3 regions of the Streptomyces sp. ActVer genome follow, and region 1 is predicted to be linked to each of the others. Evidence: riboswitches for the same ligand, from Rfam matches in the RefSeq annotation. Region 1 holds a riboswitch; each other region holds the start of a gene.
The links. A riboswitch is a leader RNA that binds a small molecule or an ion and turns the genes downstream of it on or off. The one in region 1 is predicted to bind cobalamin.

Region 1 (5,399 bases):
GGCACCACCCGGCCGTCGGTGATGGCTTTGACCTCCTGGGCGACGGCATATCCGTGCCGAGGCGCATCCGCCAGCGCCGTCAGCAGCAGCAGAGCCAGCTCCTGCATTCCTCGTTCACTCACACCAGCAGAGTATTCCGTCCGACTGACCTTCTTAAGGGCCAGGGCGAGGTCACTCGACCGTCGTCCGCAGGTACGCACCGAGGCGGGCGATGGCCGCGGGGTTCCGGGGGCTCTCGACGAGGTCGACGTAGTCGAGGACGAAGATCCGCCGGTGCTTGACGGCGGAGACGTTGCGCAGCGGGGCGTAGGAGAGCAGGAACTTCTTCTTCTGCTCGGCGCTCACGTCCCCGTAGTTGCAGATCACGATGACATCCGGGTCGCGCTCCACGACGCTCTCCCAGCCGACGGTGGTCCAGGAGTCGGCGATGTCGTGCATGACGTTGACCCCGCCTGCCTCGCTGATGACCTGCTCGGGGGCGGCGTAACGGCCGGACGTGAAGGGCTGGTCCTGCCCGCTGTCGTAGAGGAAGACCTTGGGCCGCTCGGCGCCCTCGGGGGCCTTCGCCCGGACGTCGGCGATCTGCTTCTTGAAGTCGGCGATGAGCGCGGCCGCGCGCTTCTCGACGCCGAACAGCTTTCCGAGGTTGGTGAGGTCGGCGTACAGGGCGTCCAGGGGTGGCATGAGGCCGCGCGAGGTCTTCGTGCGGCCGTTGCGGCAGGACTCGGTGAGGATGTACGAGGGAATGCCGAGCTTCTTCAGCGCCTCGGGGGTGAAGCCGCTGTCGTCGCGGAAGCCGTAGTTCCAGCCGGCGAAGACGAGGTCGGCGCGGGCGTCGAGGACGTTCTCCTTGGTGAGTTGGTCCTTCGACAGCCACTTCACCTTGTCGTAGCCGTCCTTCCAGGGCACGCCGCTGAGATCGCCCTTGTCGTCGGGCATGGCGAACCCGGCCATACGGTCCTCAAGGCCGAGCGCGAACATCAGCTCCGTGATCCCTACGTCGTTCGTGACCACCCGCTCCGGGACCTTGTCGTACGTCGCCTTCCGGCCGCAGTTGGTCAGGCTGACCGACGAGGACTTCGCGTTGTCGGACGACTCGACACTGGCGCCGCAACCGGCGGTCGTGACAGTCGCGGCGAGGCAGAGGGCAGCGGCGAGGAACTTGCGCATGGGGATCCTTACGAGGTGGTGAGCGGGATCCGGTCGAAGAGGAGCTGTACGGCGCCGGTCTCCGGATGCCGTACGGGATGCGCGCGGACCCCGAACACCCCGGCCAGCAGGTCGGGTTGGAGCACGTCGTGCGGCGGTCCCGAGGTGACGATTCGGCCGCCGTCGATGACGTACAGGAGATCGCGCGGCGGCCAGGTTGAGGTCGTGCAGGGCGGCCAGCACGGTCAGGCCGCTGGCCCTGACCAGCGAGAGCACGTCCAACTGGTGCGCGATGTCGAGGTGGTTGGTGGGTTCGTCGAGCACGAGCACCCTGGGTTGCTGGGCGAGGGCGCGGGCGATGAGGACGCGCTGCTTCTCACCGCCGGACAGCGCGAGGAACCCGTGGTCGGCTAGGTGTGTGACACCCGTGCGGGCCATGGCGTCCGCGCACACGGAGCGGTCCCCGGCGGCCGTACGGTCCCGGTGCGGCAGCCGGCCCATGTCGACCACCTCGGCGACGGTGAAGTCGAACTCGGCCGACGACTCCTGCGGCAGTGCGGCCAGCACCCGGGCGGCGGCCCGGGGCGACATGGCGTGCACGTCGTCCCCGTCGAGCCGTATGCTGCCCGCCGCCGGGAGCATCCGCACGACATGCGGCACCATCAGTCCGACGAACCCGATGGCCCCGCTGACCGCGACCACGGTCCCGGTCACAGCCGCGCTGACAAGGAACAACTCCCGGCGCAGCCGCGCCGGTTGGACACCGAGCGCGGCCGAGGTCTCGTCACCCATGGCAAGCGCGTTGAGCGCCTCGGCGCGCCACCGCAGCCACGCCCACCCGGCCGCCACGGTCACGGCGGCGAGCGGCACCTGCGCCCACGTCGCGCCGCCCAGGCTCCCCAGCAGCCACATCATCGCCGACCGGGCCGCCTCGCCCCGGGCCGCGCCGAACACCATCACGGTCGTGACGGCCTCGAAGCCGTACGCCAGAGCCGTCCCCGTCAGGATCAGCCGCAGCGGCGTCAGCCCGTGCGCCGACCGGGCCACGGAGTACACGAGGACCATCGCCGCGAGAGCAGATACGAACGTCGACAGCGACAGCGCCCAAACCCCCAGCCCCGCGAAGGCGCCGAGCAGGATCACGGCGTTGGCGCCCACGGCGGCGCCCGAGGAGATACCCAGCACGAACGGATCGGCGAGCGCGTTGCGCACCATGGCCTGCACCGCCACACCGACGGCCGCGAGCCCCGCTCCGACGACAGCGCCGAGCACGACACGCGGCAGACGGATCTCCCAGACGATGGTGTACGCGGCGACATCCCCGGTATGCACAGTCCTGCCGGTGAACCCGGCCCACAGAAACCGGTTCACGTCGGCCCAGCCGACCCCTGCGGCCCCGAGAGCCACCCCGCACACGATCGACACGAGGAGCAGCAGCCCGAGCCCAACGGCCAACGGCACGACGGATATGCGGCTCGGGCTCGGGATCGGACTTCGGCGCACGGTCGGGGCGGTCCTTCATCTGAGGCCGCCTGAACGTCAAGAAAGGAGGCAGCCCGTACGACACGCAGGCCGTGCGGTCCCCTCTCGCAGTCCACGGCGAGCAGTCAACGGGTCGCACCACCTACGGGCGATCGGGCTCACGCGACGAATCATGGGTTCGCCACGCACACCGTTGCGGGTCAGCGCCGGACTCTCACCGGACTTCCCTCACAGGCAGCGACGGGAGCGTAGCAAACCGGGGAAATGGCGGATGGGCTGGGTCACTTGACGTCGCAGTCAGCGACTGGATACTGGCGGAGGTTCCGACAGCAGTACGCCCGATCGACATCTCGAACAATGCTTGAAATGTCGGCCACGGCGTGGACTGTTCAAGCCGTCATCTCCGCACCCGACAGCCCAACCTCCACATCCCCCCCACACACAGGAGTCATTCTCCATGAGCCCACGACACACCCCGGAGCCCACTGAGCGAGCGACCATGCCCTGGCGAAGGAAGGTGGCCATAGCCGCGCTGACGGGAGCCTTACTGGTCGGGCCCGGCGTCGCGCAGGCCGCACCCCAGGCCGCCCCGGTCCCCAAGGAACAGGTGGCGGCGGCCACCATCACCTGGACCCTCGAACGGGCCGCCAACCCCACGCAGGACCAGCAGACGGCGTACAACCTCATCACGACGGCCATGAACGCCGCGGTGACCCGGTACAACAACGTGAGCGACCTCGGCAAGACCATCACCGTCCGCTACGACCCGGGCGTGCCGACGGCCGACGGCAACATCAACGGAACGATCCGCTTCGGCAACCGCGGCTACATGACCGAGCGGACCGCGCTGCACGAGATCGCCCACACCATCGGCGTGGGCACGAGCTCCGGCTGGTCCTCCCTCGGAGGCAGCGGTACCTGGCGCGGAGCGCAGGCCACGGCCCTCGTCAAGCAGTTCGACGGTTCGGGTGCCACGCTGTCCACCGGCGGCGGCCACTTCTGGCCCTACGGCCTGAACTATGAGAACGAGTTCTCCAGCACGGCGGCCAATCGCCACGTCCAGATCGTCGCCGCCATGGTCCGCGACGGCCTTTAACCCGGACCCTGCTGGAGGGGTGGCCACTTTCGCCGGTCCGCCGCGCGGCCCACGCACCCCTCCAGCTCGGCCGGTTGGTGTAGTAGGAAGGGTCCACATGCCCTGACGCACGACCCGCACCCGCTTCACCACCAACCCCCACGCGCCCGCATCGAGGACTCCTGAATGAACGACGTGTCGGCTTCCCACCGTCTCGTGGCCGGCGCGCCGGACTCCCCTGTGATCCTGCACGTCCCGCACTCCTCGCGGGTGATCCCGCCGGACGTGCGGAGCGGCATCGTGCTCGAAGATGCCGCCCTGGAACGGGAGTTGGACCACATCACCGACTCGCACACCGCCCGGATCGCGGCGACGGCTGCCGAACGCTGCGCCGTGGGGCCCTGGCAGTTCGTCAACCAGTTGTCCCGGCTGGTCGTCGACCCCGAACGGTTCCCGGACAAGCGTGAGGAGATGCTGGCCGTCGGGATGGGCGCGGTCTACACCCGGACAACGCACCGGGAGGACCTCCGCCCGGCCGACCACAACGGACAGCAGCTCGTCGAGCGCTACTTTCGCCCTTACGCGGCCGCTGTCACTGACGCCGTGACACAGCGGCTGGAAGCAGTCGGACGAGCCGTGATCATCGACGTCCACTCCTACCCGACCGAGCGCCTGCCCTACGAACTGCACGGTGACGGCCCCCGCCCGTTCATCTGCCTGGGCCGGGACGCCTTCCACACCCCGGCCGACCTGCTGGCCCACGCCGAGAAGGCGTTCGCGGGCTTCGGCGGCACAGGCATCAACACCCCCTTCGAGGGGACGTACGTCCCGCTGAAGTACTACGGGAACGACCCCCGGGTCAGCGCCCTGATGATCGAGATCCGGCGGGACGTCTACATGACCGAGCCGGGCGGCCCGGCGGGCCCCGGCCTCGACGCCCTCGCGAACGCGCTCGCCGACCTGGTCGGCATGGCGAGTACGGCAGGCGCAATCCGAGCCTGAGAACGCTCCGTGAATCCGCCAGGAACGGGCCGGTTCCACGTCGCGTCCGCCATGGCTCGCCGCTGTCGCCTCCGCCCGCCGGGCCACTGCTCACGGCACAGTGGATCCATGAACGCAGACGACAGAAACATTCTGGCCGGGGCACGTGTGGCGACGAGGCTTCCGGCCCAGGACCTGGACCGGGCACGGCGTTTCTATTCCGAGCAACTGGGTCTGGAGCCCGTCGACGAGCGGCCCGGTGGGCTGTTGTATCGGTGTGGAGGCGTCGATTTCGTCGTGTTCCAATCGACGGGAGCCTCGCCCGGGACCTTCACGCAGATGGCGTTGGAGGTCGACGACATCGAGACAGTCGTGTCGGAACTCAAGCGGCGTGGCGTGGTGTTCGAGGAGGTCGACGCTCCTGGATTCCGCACCAGGAACGGCATCGCCGAGATCGAGGGGAACTACCCGAGCAAGGTCGCACGGGGCGAACGCGGCGCCTGGTTCCGTGACAGCGAGGGAAACCTGCTGGGCATTGGCGAGTTGGTCTTCTGAGCGGGGGTGGGATCAGAAGCGGCCCTTGACCGACGAGTACAGGGTTTCCACGCTGCGCCGGGTGTCGTCACCCCCGCCGATGAAGCTGGTACGGGGGTTGAGACGGAACGTGCTGCCGTCCGCGCGGCGTATGCGGACGTACGTGTTGCCGGTGTAG
Region 2 (5,399 bases), on a different contig from region 1:
GGTGAAGATCACGGCCGAGCGGTAGCCGCGTTCCAGTTCGCCGTGGAGTACGGCGCCCGCTGAGCCCTCCTTGAGGACACCGGCGACGGCGACGACCTCCATGAGCCAGGCGTAGGCGTCCCGGCGGGCCTCGGAGCCGTACACCTTGACCGCGGAGGCGTCCTGTGGGGTGAGCGTGCCCTCCTGGACGGCGTTCACCATCTGCCAGTTGAGGAGTTTCATCGCGTCGAGCTTCGTGTGGGTCTGGGCGAGGCGGCGGCGCACCCAGGGGAGGTCGACGACGCGGCGGCCGTCGGCGAGCTTGGTCTCCATGGCCCAGCGCTGTACGTCGTGCAGCGCGCGGATGGCCATGGTGCCGTGTGCGGCGAGGGTGACCCGCTCGTGGTTGAGCTGGTTGGTGATCAGCCGCCAGCCCTTGTTCTCCTGGCCGACCCGGCGGGACGCGGGGACGCGGATGTTCTCGTAGTAGCTCGCGGTGGTGTCGTGCGAGGCGAGCGTGTTGATGATCGTGCAGGAGTAGCCGGGGTCGGAGGTCGGCACGAGGAGCATGGTGATGCCCTTGTGCGGCGGGTCGTCGGGGTCGGTGCGGACGGCGAGCCACACCCAGTCGGCGGTGTCGCCGTTGGTCGTCCAGATCTTCTGGCCGTTGACCGTGTAGTGGCCGGTGTCCTCGTCGCCCTCCCTGACCGCCTTGGTCTTCAGGGCGGCCAGGTCCGTACCCGCGTCGGGTTCGCTGTAGCCGATCGCGAAGTCGAGCTCGCCGGACAGGATCTTCGGCAGGAAGTACCCCTTCTGCTCGTCGGTGCCGAACTGCATGATCGTCGGCCCGACCGTGTTGAGCGCCATCAGCGGCAGCGGTACGCCGGCCTGGGCTGCCTCGTCGAAGAAGATGAACTGTTCCATCGGGGACAGACCGCGCCCGCCGTACTCCTTCGGCCAGCCCACGCCGAGCCAGCCGTCGGAACCGAGCCGGCGGATGGTCTCTCGGTAGAAGCGCTTCTGCGCCGCCGGGTCGCCGTAGCGGGCGTACACGTCGACGGGGACCAACTCGGTGAAGTAGGCGCGCAGTTCGGTGCGCAACCGCTGCTGCTCCGGCGTGTATTCGAGATGCACGGCGCCTCCTGGCTCCCACTGGCCCGCTCGTTCGGCCACCCGGACCTGACGGCGCACACCGTAGAACGTGTTCCAGAAATTGGGAATGCCGGTGACGTACGCACCTGACGGACGCACGCCTGCGCACTCATACGAAGGGCCCCGGGAATGTGCTCCAGGGGCCCTTCGGTGTGCAACCGGTCAGCGTGTGACCGGTCAGTATGCGAACGGGTCAGCGCCTGAACGGGTCAGTGCGCGACGGGAGTTGCCCGCCCTTCGGCCGCTTTGTCATCCTCGGCCCGGGCCGGCTTGGGAGCCAGCACGCGCTCCGCGAGCAGCCCGAAGACCAGGCCGTACGCGGTCCACAGGGTCACCTGGATGGCCAGGGTCGCCAGTCGGTACTGCCACAGCAGGATCGCCGGGAAGCCTTCCGGCGCCTCGTGGAAGGACGGCAGGAACGCGTACGCCAGGCCGACGGCCAGGACGAAGAACCCGCCTGCCGCGAGCGTGGCGTTCCAGTTGCCCAGGCGCGGTGCGAGGCGTTTGCCGAGGATCACCGCGGCGACGGCCAGCAGCACGCTGAGCACGATCATCAGGAGGAACAGCGCGGTGCGCTGGTTGAGGGTCTCGGGGTCGCTGACGGCGGGCGGGTTCGCCGGGTACTTGAGGAACGGCACCAGGTAGACCGCGACCAGACCGGCGCCCGCGAGCAGCAGCGCGCTGGCGCGCGGCCCGAAGCGGCCGATCCTGCCGAGCGCGAAGCAGTACGCGAGAGCGGCGATGCCGCCGAACGCGACCCCGTAGACGAGGACGCCGGTGGACAGACCACCGGTGGACTGCATCGCACGGGAGACGAGTTCATCGCCGCCGTGCCCGGGGGCGTGGGCCTCCTCGAACGCGATGGCATCGTCCACACGAGGTTCACCCAGGAAGTAGGCGACGACCAGGGCGAGCACGCCCGCGGCAAGACCCGCGAGCATGCCACGCACCAGGAGATTTCTGACGGTGACGGAGTTCATTGAGTTGTCCTGTCGGTTCTGTGTCGCCGTCAGTGGCAGGGGAAGCCGAGCAGGTGGCGGGCGTCGTGCACCCACTCGTGCACGCCTTCGCCTGAGACCAGGGAGGTGGCGCCCTGTTCGGCGCCGACGAAGTAGAGCAGCACCAGCATCAGGATGCCGAGGAAGACCGCCCAGGGAGCGATCGCGCCGATCGGCAGCTTTGCGGGTACGTCGGGGGTGGTTACGGTCGGCTGAGCGACGGCGGACTGCGCCATGGCAGGACCTCCTGGGGGAACTCGCGTCCCATCTCGGTGGTGCACAGGACGACGGCCACGGGTCTGACTTGCTCGACCTGCGCCTCCCCTGGTGGGAGGCGGTTGTGCGGGGCTTACAGTGGCGCGACCGTGCCGGATTCTCACCGGCTTCCGTCGTACCGTCGTCAATATCGACGAGAAGGTACCGCGAAGTGGAGGCGCAGCCAAGGGCGCACGGAATGCCGGGGGCGCGCCGGCGCCCTGGTCACGCCCCCAATTCCCGGTACGGACAGGGGTGTTGAGCACGTGTGGAACGCGAGGGCGGGCCGATGACCAGCCGAGTGATGTTGATCTCACCAGCGATGAGCGCGGCGTTGCGGGAGGCGCGTTTCGACGACGGATGCCCCCTGGACCCGGCCGGGCTGCGGCTCGCCGAGGCTGCCACGGGCTCGCTGTCGGCCGCCGACCAGGTCCTGGTCTCGCCCACCGTCCGCTGCCGGGAGACGGCGGCGGCCCTCGGGCTCGACGCCCTCGCCTTCACCGAGCCGCCGGAGCTGTCCGGCCTGGACGTGGGCCGCTGGCGCGGGGCGACGCTCGCCGAGGTGAGCGCCGACGAGCCGGAGGCCGTGGGGCGCTGGCTGGCGGACCCGTCGTCCGCCCCGCACGGCGGCGAGTCGGTGGCCGGGCTGTGCGAGCGCGTCGCGAAGTGGCTGGAGACGGCGGCGGATCCGAGTTCCGGGGCTTCAGGGTCTGGCTCGACCGAGGGTTCAGGAGCAGGCTCCGTGCGGATCATCGCCGTCGTCGAGCCGGAGATCGTACGGGCCGGGGTGGTGCGGGCGCTCGGGGCCCCGGAGTCGGCGTTCTGGCGTGTCGACGTGCCGCCGTTGGTCGTGACGGAGTTCAGCGGGCGGGCCGGGCGCTGGAACGTACGGGTCGGGCGGGCGCTCGGGGAGTGAGGCGACGGCGGGCGCCCGGCTGAACGGCGTTACAAAGGGAACCTCACCTCAGCACGGCGAGGAACTCCGTGCAGGCGCGTGCGCAGTCGCGGCAGGCCTCGGCGCCCTTCTCGGCGCCGGGGCTGCCGTCGAAGACCTGGGCGGTCTCCAGGCAGACGGCACGACACCACTCCACCTGGGCGCGCATCGCGGCCTCGGCCTGCGTGGTCTGCTCGGCCAGGGCGCGGCAGGTCGCGTCGCAGACCTCGGCGCAGAGGATGCCCTTGCGCCTCAACTGCTGCTGGTCGTCGGGGCCGTCGAGTTCGGCGAGGCTCGCGCGCAGGGCGCAGATCCGTGCGCACTCGGTACAGGCCTGCGCACAGGCGAACCGGTCCTCGAGGAAACGAACGAGTTCCTGTTGCTCTGTCAGTGACACGCGGTTCGGGTAGCCGGGCATCGCCACGCCAAACCCGCCTGCGCACCGGACCGCGGAGCCAGAAGTGGCCGAGCATGTCGAAGTTATTGACGTGGTCACGACCGCACTCTACGTTCTGACCGGTTTACCGAACTATGTTCGGTATATCGATCCGTTCGTGGCGGGTGCGCACACCCCGGCAACCAACCCGGTGTGTGCGACCACTGACCCGCGACAACCTTCGGATCGGCAGACAAGGAGGCCTCGTGCGCATCGCGGGCATGCTCACCGGGACAGCGTTGAGTGCCGTGTTGGCGACGATGGTGCTACCGACCCCGGCAGCCGCGGCGTCGACCATCGTCGTGGCCGTCAACGGGAACGACTCGGCCGCCGGCACCCTCGACCAACCGCTGCGGACCATCCAGAAAGCCGTCGACAGGGCGAAGGCGGGCGACACCGTCCTTGTACGGGGCGGCACTTACGCCCTGACCGACAACGTCACGATCACCACCTCGGGCACGGCGTCGCAGCCGATCTCCCTCGGCTCCTACCAGGGCGAGCGCGTCGTCATCGACGGCGAACAGCTGCCGGCCAGCCACACACCGGTCGGCGGCAGCATCCCGCGGGCCGAGCGCGGGGCCGTCCACCAGGAGGCCTCCTTCTGGAAGGTCTCCGGTCTGGAGATCGTCAACGGCCCGTACGGCTTCTACTGCGACGGCTGCAACAACAACGTGTTCTCCCGCCTCACCACGCACGACAACTACGAGTCCGGCTTCCAGCTCCAGGGCGCCTCCGCGGGCAACCAGATCCTGAACCTGGACAGTTACGGCAACCGTGACCCGCGCAAGAACGGCGAGAGCGCGGACGGGCTGGCCATCAAGGAGGGCAGCGGGAGCGGCAACGTCGTGCGGGGCGCACGGCTGTGGAACAACGTCGACGACGGTTACGACGCCTGGAAGTTCACCTCACCGATCGTCGTCGAGAACACGATCGCGTACGGCAACGGCTTCAACCGGTGGAACTTCCCGGACTTCGCGGGCGACGGCAACGGCTTCAAGCTGGGCGGCGGGAGCCCGGCACCGGCGGTGGCCCACACCCTGCGCAACTCGCTCGCGTACCGGAACGCGGCGCACGGAGTCACCGACAACGGCAATCCGGGCGCGCTCGCCCTCAGCCGCACCACCACGTTCCGCAACGCGGGCACGGGCTTCGACGCCGACGGCTCGGGCGGAAAGGCGGTCCTCACCGCCAACCTGTCCGTCGCGGACGCACGGGCCGCGGCACTCGGCTCCGGCACCACGTCCACGGGCAACTCCTGGAATCTGGACGGAACTTGGGACGACTCGTCGGTCGTGAGCACGAACACGGACGCCATCACAGGACCGCGTTCGTCCGACGGCTCCCTGCCGCCCGCCCGGGACCTGCTCGTCCCGAAGAACGGCGCGGCCGTCGGAGCCCGCTTCTGAACCACCCCGTGGGCCCCGGGACGGACGACCCCGGGGCCCACGGGACTGGCACAACCAGCAGCACCAGCGCAGTCCGAACGAGGAGAGCCGCACATGATCACGCCAGAGAACCCCTGCAGACCCGTCACCTCCGCCGACGCGACCGGCGCTTCCCGCCCCTTCGCGCCCTCCCGCCGGAGCCTGTTGCGGGCGATGGCCGCGCTGCCGGTCTCGGCGCTCGTCGTGGGCGGGCTGCCCGG
Region 3 (5,399 bases), on a different contig from region 1:
CTGAGCGAGGAGCTTCGTGAGCCGCTCGGGTTTACCGGCCAGGAACTCCTCGACCGGAGTGTTGTCCTTGGTCTGATTGCAAGGGATGCAGGCCAGGGTGAGATTCGAGATCCGATCAGTGCCGCCACGGGAGCGAGGTCTGATGTGATCGATGTTCAGAGGAACGCCAGTGGCTCCGCAGTAGGCACAGGAGTGGTGCCACTTGGCGAGCAGATATTCACGGACCTCGTAGCCGACGAGGGTGCCCTGTTGATACTCGATCCCGTTCAGAGATTTTTTCCCGAGAGCGAGGGCATGGGTGTCGAACACCGCACGTTCCATGTGTACCGTTCTCACCGGAGCCCAGCGAGTGAGCCTCTCCACCCAGGCGAGAGTGGTGTCCACCCGATGGCGGAGCGATGGCGGGAGCCAACCGGCCGCGACAGCACGGTTGTTGAAGCGCGGAGCACGGTAACGTGGATTCGCGACGCGCCGCCGACGCCGGAAAGCGGCACGCCGGAGCATGTTCCTGTGAATGGTCGCGCCACGGTGATCGAGCTGAAGCGCGAATCGGCCTTGCCGCTCTCCGGCAAGTGCGGTGAACACTGCGATCCCGGTGTGCCTGCTGCCGGGATCGACACCGATCTCCACTCCGTCCACCACGGATTCGGCGACGGTGCGGTCCTTGAGGCGGATCACGAACGGCGTGTGCCGGTGTACTACTGCCCGCCCTGAGCCCAGCAGCTTCCGCGCGCGGGCCGGACTGCACGGCTGCAACGGCATACCGTGTTTGTCGAGTACAAACACACATGGATGGGCCTCACGACCCTCCTCCCGGACCGGGCGGTCCGGGGTGACGCGCCCGGCAGCAGGTGAACTGCCGAGCGTCTCCCCTCGCACATGTCCCGCACCGGATGCCGCGTTGCGGCGCCCGGCCCCCGTTTCGTCCATGCTTCCGAGATTGTCTGCTGAGCTGGGTTCCAGAGCCGACTGCTGAGGAAGCACAGTCGGGTGGGTCTGCTGTCCTGTACGGAACGTAGCCATCAGGTCACCTCCCTCTTGACGATGGCTGGTGCTGGTCACAGCAAGCGTCGGTCGCAAGGGCTGACGCTTTCCACTCTTCGAGTGGAGAAGCCTGTGACTACTGGCAGGCCTCGCAGCTCTCCGGGTTCTCCAGAGAACAGGCGACCACATCGGTCGGATCATCCAACTGCTGGGAGGGGAAAGAAGTTACGGATGTCGAACTTGCGGCACGGGCGATGCGCGTCGCCGGGCGCGAGCGCAGGTAGTACGTCGTCTTCAGCCCCGACTTCCAGGCGTACGCGTACATCGAGGAGAGCTTGCCGATGGTCGGCGTCTCCAGGAACAGGTTCAGCGACTGGGACTGGTCCAGGAACGGGGTCCGGGCCGCGGCCATGTCGATCAGGTCGCGCTGCGGGATCTCCCACGCCGTGCGGTACAGATCGCGCACGTCCTGCGGCACCCAGGTGAAGCCCTGCACCGAGCCGTTCGACTCGCGCAGCGCCTCCCGGGTCTGCGCGTCCCACACGCCGAGCTTCTTCAGCTCCGCCACCAGGTAGGAGTTGACCTGGAGGAACTCGCCGGAGAGCGTCTCGCGCTTGAAGAGGTTGGAGACCTGCGGCTCGATGCACTCGTAGACACCGGCGATGGACGCGATGGTGGCGGTCGGTGCGATCGCGAGCAGCAGCGAGTTGCGCATGCCGGTCGTCGCGATCCGCTCCCGCAGCGCCGCCCAGCGCTCCGGCCAGTTCAGCTCCACGTCGTAGTGGTCGGGGTGCAGCACGCCCTGCGCGGTACGGGTCTTCTCCCAGGCGGGCAGCGGGCCGTTGCGCTCGGCGAGGTCGGCGGACGCCTCGTACGCGGCGAGCATGACGCGCTCGGCGATACGGGTGGAGAGCGCCTTGGCCTCGGCGGAGTCGAAGGGCAGCCGCAGCTTGAAGAAGACGTCCTGCAAACCCATCGCGCCCAGGCCCACCGGCCGCCACCTGGCGTTGGAGCGGCCCGCCTGTTCGGTCGGGTAGAAGTTGATGTCGACGACCCGGTCGAGGAAGGTGACGGCGGTACGGACGGTCGCGTCCAGCCGCTCCCAGTCGATGACATCGGTGGCCCCGGGTGCCGTGTCCACGAACGCGCCCAGGTTCACCGAACCCAGGTTGCAGACCGCCGTCTCACCGTCGTCCGTGACCTCCAGGATCTCCGTGCAGAGGTTGGAGGAGTGGACCGTGTGGCCGGGCAGCGCGGTCTGGTTGGCCGTGCGGTTGGCGGCGTCCTTGAAGGTCATCCAGCCGTTGCCGGTCTGCGCGAGGGTGCGCATCATGCGGCCGTACAGATCGCGGGCCGGGATCGTCTTCTTGGCGAGGCCCCGGTCCTCCGCCTTGCGGTAGGCGGCGTCGAACTCCTCGCCCCACAGGTCGACCAGCTCGGGCACGTCGGCCGGCGAGAACAGCGACCACACGCGGTCCTCGTTCACCCGGCGCATGAACTCGTCCGGGATCCAGTGCGCGAGGTTCAGGTTGTGCGTACGCCGGGCGTCCTCACCGGTGTTGTCGCGCAGCTCCAGGAACTCCTCGATGTCGGAGTGCCAGGTCTCCAGGTAGACCGCGGCCGCGCCCTTGCGCCGGCCGCCCTGGTTCACGGCGGCCACCGAGGCGTCGAGCGTCTTCAGGAACGGGACGATGCCGTTGGAGTGCCCGTTCGTCCCGCGGATCAGGGAACCGCGCGAGCGGACACGGGAGTACGCGATGCCGATGCCGCCCGCGTGCTTCGAGAGCCGGGCCACCTGGTGGTAGCGGTCGTAGATGGAGTCCAGCTCGTCCAGCGGGGAGTCGAGGAGGTAGCAGGACGACATCTGGGGGTGCCGCGTACCGGAGTTGAAGAGCGTGGGGGAGGACGGCAGGTAGTCGAGGCGGCTCATCAGCCGGTACAGCGAGGCCACTTCGTCGAGAGCGCGGGTTCCCGCTTCTGAATCAAGCACAGTGTCCTCGGCGAGGCCGCTCGCCACGCGCAGCATGAAGTGCTGGGGCGTCTCGATGACGGACCGCGTGATCGGGTGCCGCAGCAGATACCGGCTGTGCAGCGTGCGCAGGCCGAAGTAGCCGAAGCGGTCGTCGCCTTCGAGGTCGATCAGCGCGTCCAGACGGGCCGCGTGGGTCCGTACGAACTCGGCGGTGCGGTCGGCGATCAGGCCCTCGCGGTGGCCGACCGCGACGGACTCGGAGAAGGACCTGACCCCCTGCGAGGCGGCCTCCTCGGCGATGCCGATCATCAGCAGGCGGGCGGCCAGCTTCGAGTACACGGGGTCCTCGGAGATGAGGCCGGCGGCCGCCTCCGTGGCCAGCTCGCGCAGCTCCGCGGTGATCCCGTCGGCCCCCACGGAGGACCGGCCGCGCAGCGCGGCGGCGGCGACCCTGCCGGGATCGGCGTCGGGAAGGTCGGCGGTGAGGTCGGTCAGGGTCCGCAGCAACACGGTTCCCGGTCCGTCGGCCTCGGCCCTGTCCTGCTGGTACTGGGGCGCTTTCGCTGAGACCGGATCGGCTGGCGCGATGGTCACGTGGGGCTCTCCCTCGCTCGGCACGGGGCCTGCGGGGAGGGGTTCGGGGCACACGGGGGTACACGCTCTGCGCAGCGGTACGCCGCGTCCACCGGCCCACTCCGCGAGGCCCGGACGTCATGGCACCCGGGCCGGGTGGCCTGGGCACGCTGTCGGCAGGTCCTCGGACTGACCAGGCGCACGGCTCTCCTCTGGGGACAGACATGCACAAGTACACCGTTGCGGGACAGTTCCGGATTCGCACCGGATTCCCCTGCGGCGACAGCGAGCATGAGCATACATCTTGTGCCGGGCTCGGGAAGCACCCCCACATCTTGTGTCGTGTCGGCTTCGGAGGGTGTCAGAGTGTCAACTCGTAGGTGAGCAGCATGATGTCGTCGAGGTCCGGGATCGGGTTCCAGTCGCGGTCGGGGGCGCGGGTGAAGCCGAGGCGTCCGTAGATGCGGTGGGCGCTGTGCATGGTGCGCTGGGTGGACAGCACGACGCGTACGCAGCCGTCCGTGGACCGGGCACGTTCGACACAGGCGCGCACGAGGGCCGCGCCCGCCCCGTGCCCGCGGGCCTCCTTGGCGACCGCCAGCATCCGTATCTCGGCCTCGCCCTCGCGCGCGATGTCGGCCATCGGCCCGCCGGACGGGACGAAGGTCACGCCGCCGACGACCCGCTCGCCCACGCCTGTCCCCAGCACGGCCACCAGTACGTCGGCGGCCGCGGACCGCTTCGCGACGTCCCGCAGTTCGCTCAGATACTCGTCGCTCTCCCCGAAGTCGAGGAGCCCGTCCCCGAGATAGGCCTGCGCGGTGATCTCGCCCACAGCCTCGTACTCCTCGGGCCTCGCCCGCCTGATCACGATGTCCATGCCTGGCAGTGTGCCCGAGGGGTACGGCGTGGGGCCGCCGAGTTTCTCGCGCACCGGCGCCGGGGACGTCCGAGGGGAGGCGAGGGGAGGGCGGGTTCAGCCCACGGCCGGCCACTGCGGCAGGGTCGTGACACCCTCGCCAGAATCAGGTGAACGAACGGCCGGCGTAACCGCGGACTGCTGCGTGACCGGGGGCGACAACCTAGTGCCGCGCCCCCGCCGTCGCCGGCGGCAGCTCGACCTGGACACCCTTGTCGCCCGCGTCCGCCGTGTAGTCCTCGGGGGACGTCTCGTCGATGCCGTCGGGGGCCTTGAGGGCCCTCAGGACGAAGGTCAGCACGATCGTCACGACCACGTTCAGGACGAACGCCGTCAGACCGATGTACCCGATCTCCCCGATCCCGGGAATCTCCTTCGAGGAACCACCGAAGTGCTTCTGAGTCGGCGAGGCGACACCGTACGCAGCGATCGTCCCGTACAGCATGCCGACCGCCCACCCCGCGAGCAGCGCCCAGCGGTGGAACCAGCGGGTGAAGAGGCCGCCGACCAGGGCCGGGAACGTCTGAAGGATCCAGATCCCGCCCAGCAGCTGGAAGTTGATGGCCACCGTCTTGTCCATGGTGAGGACGAAGACCAGCGCACCCACCTTCACGAGCAGCGAGACCAGCTTGGAGACCTTGGTCTCCTGGGCGGGCGTCGCGTCGGGCCGGATGAAGTCCTTGTAGATGTTGCGGGTGAAGAGGTTCGCCGCAGCGATGGACATGATCGCCGCAGGCACCAGCGCACCGATACCGATCGCCGCGAAGGCCACCCCCGCGAACCACGCCGGGAACATGTCCTCGAAGAGCTGCGGGATCGCCAACTGCCCGTTGCTGACCTTGACTCCGGCCGCGATCGCCATGAACCCGAGCAGCGCGAGCAGACCCAGCATCAGCGAGTACAGCGGCAGGATCGTGGTGTTGCGCCGGATCACCTCACGGCTGCGCGACG

Region 2: it holds a riboswitch for cobalamin, as region 1 does, so the genes downstream of both, O3Q52_RS34910 (CbtB-domain containing protein) here and O3Q52_RS05990 (FecCD family ABC transporter permease) in region 1, are expected to answer to the same signal.
Region 3: it holds a riboswitch for cobalamin, as region 1 does, so the genes downstream of both, O3Q52_RS09825 (ribonucleoside-diphosphate reductase subunit alpha) here and O3Q52_RS05990 (FecCD family ABC transporter permease) in region 1, are expected to answer to the same signal.

Annotation. Positions count from the first base shown of each region.
Region 1 covers NZ_JAPWHT010000021.1:34,318-39,716, reverse strand. Annotated here, with positions in the region: gene O3Q52_RS06005 (PadR family transcriptional regulator) at 1-122, opposite strand, end outside; gene O3Q52_RS06000 (ABC transporter substrate-binding protein) at 172-1,170, opposite strand; partial or broken gene O3Q52_RS05995 (ABC transporter ATP-binding protein) at 1,179-1,785, opposite strand; partial or broken gene O3Q52_RS05990 (FecCD family ABC transporter permease) at 1,786-2,637, opposite strand; cobalamin riboswitch at 2,757-2,900, opposite strand; gene O3Q52_RS05985 (hypothetical protein) at 3,131-3,727, shown strand; gene O3Q52_RS05980 (N-formylglutamate amidohydrolase) at 3,893-4,708, shown strand; gene O3Q52_RS05975 (VOC family protein) at 4,817-5,242, shown strand; gene O3Q52_RS05970 (hypothetical protein) at 5,255-5,399, opposite strand, start outside.
Region 2 covers NZ_JAPWHT010000284.1:4,776-10,174, reverse strand. Annotated here, with positions in the region: gene O3Q52_RS34920 (acyl-CoA dehydrogenase family protein) at 1-1,113, opposite strand, end outside; gene O3Q52_RS34915 (CbtA family protein) at 1,341-2,111, opposite strand; gene O3Q52_RS34910 (CbtB-domain containing protein) at 2,141-2,365, opposite strand; cobalamin riboswitch at 2,401-2,543, opposite strand; gene O3Q52_RS34905 (histidine phosphatase family protein) at 2,674-3,300, shown strand; gene O3Q52_RS34900 (four-helix bundle copper-binding protein) at 3,344-3,736, opposite strand; gene O3Q52_RS34895 (right-handed parallel beta-helix repeat-containing protein) at 3,976-5,160, shown strand; gene O3Q52_RS34890 (glycoside hydrolase family 43 protein) at 5,353-5,399, shown strand, end outside.
Region 3 covers NZ_JAPWHT010000042.1:5,998-11,396, forward strand. Annotated here, with positions in the region: gene iscB (RNA-guided endonuclease IscB) at 1-1,185, opposite strand, end outside; gene O3Q52_RS09825 (ribonucleoside-diphosphate reductase subunit alpha) at 1,121-3,550, opposite strand; cobalamin riboswitch at 3,687-3,858, opposite strand; gene O3Q52_RS09830 (GNAT family N-acetyltransferase) at 3,891-4,409, opposite strand; gene mctP (monocarboxylate uptake permease MctP) at 4,612-5,399, opposite strand, start outside.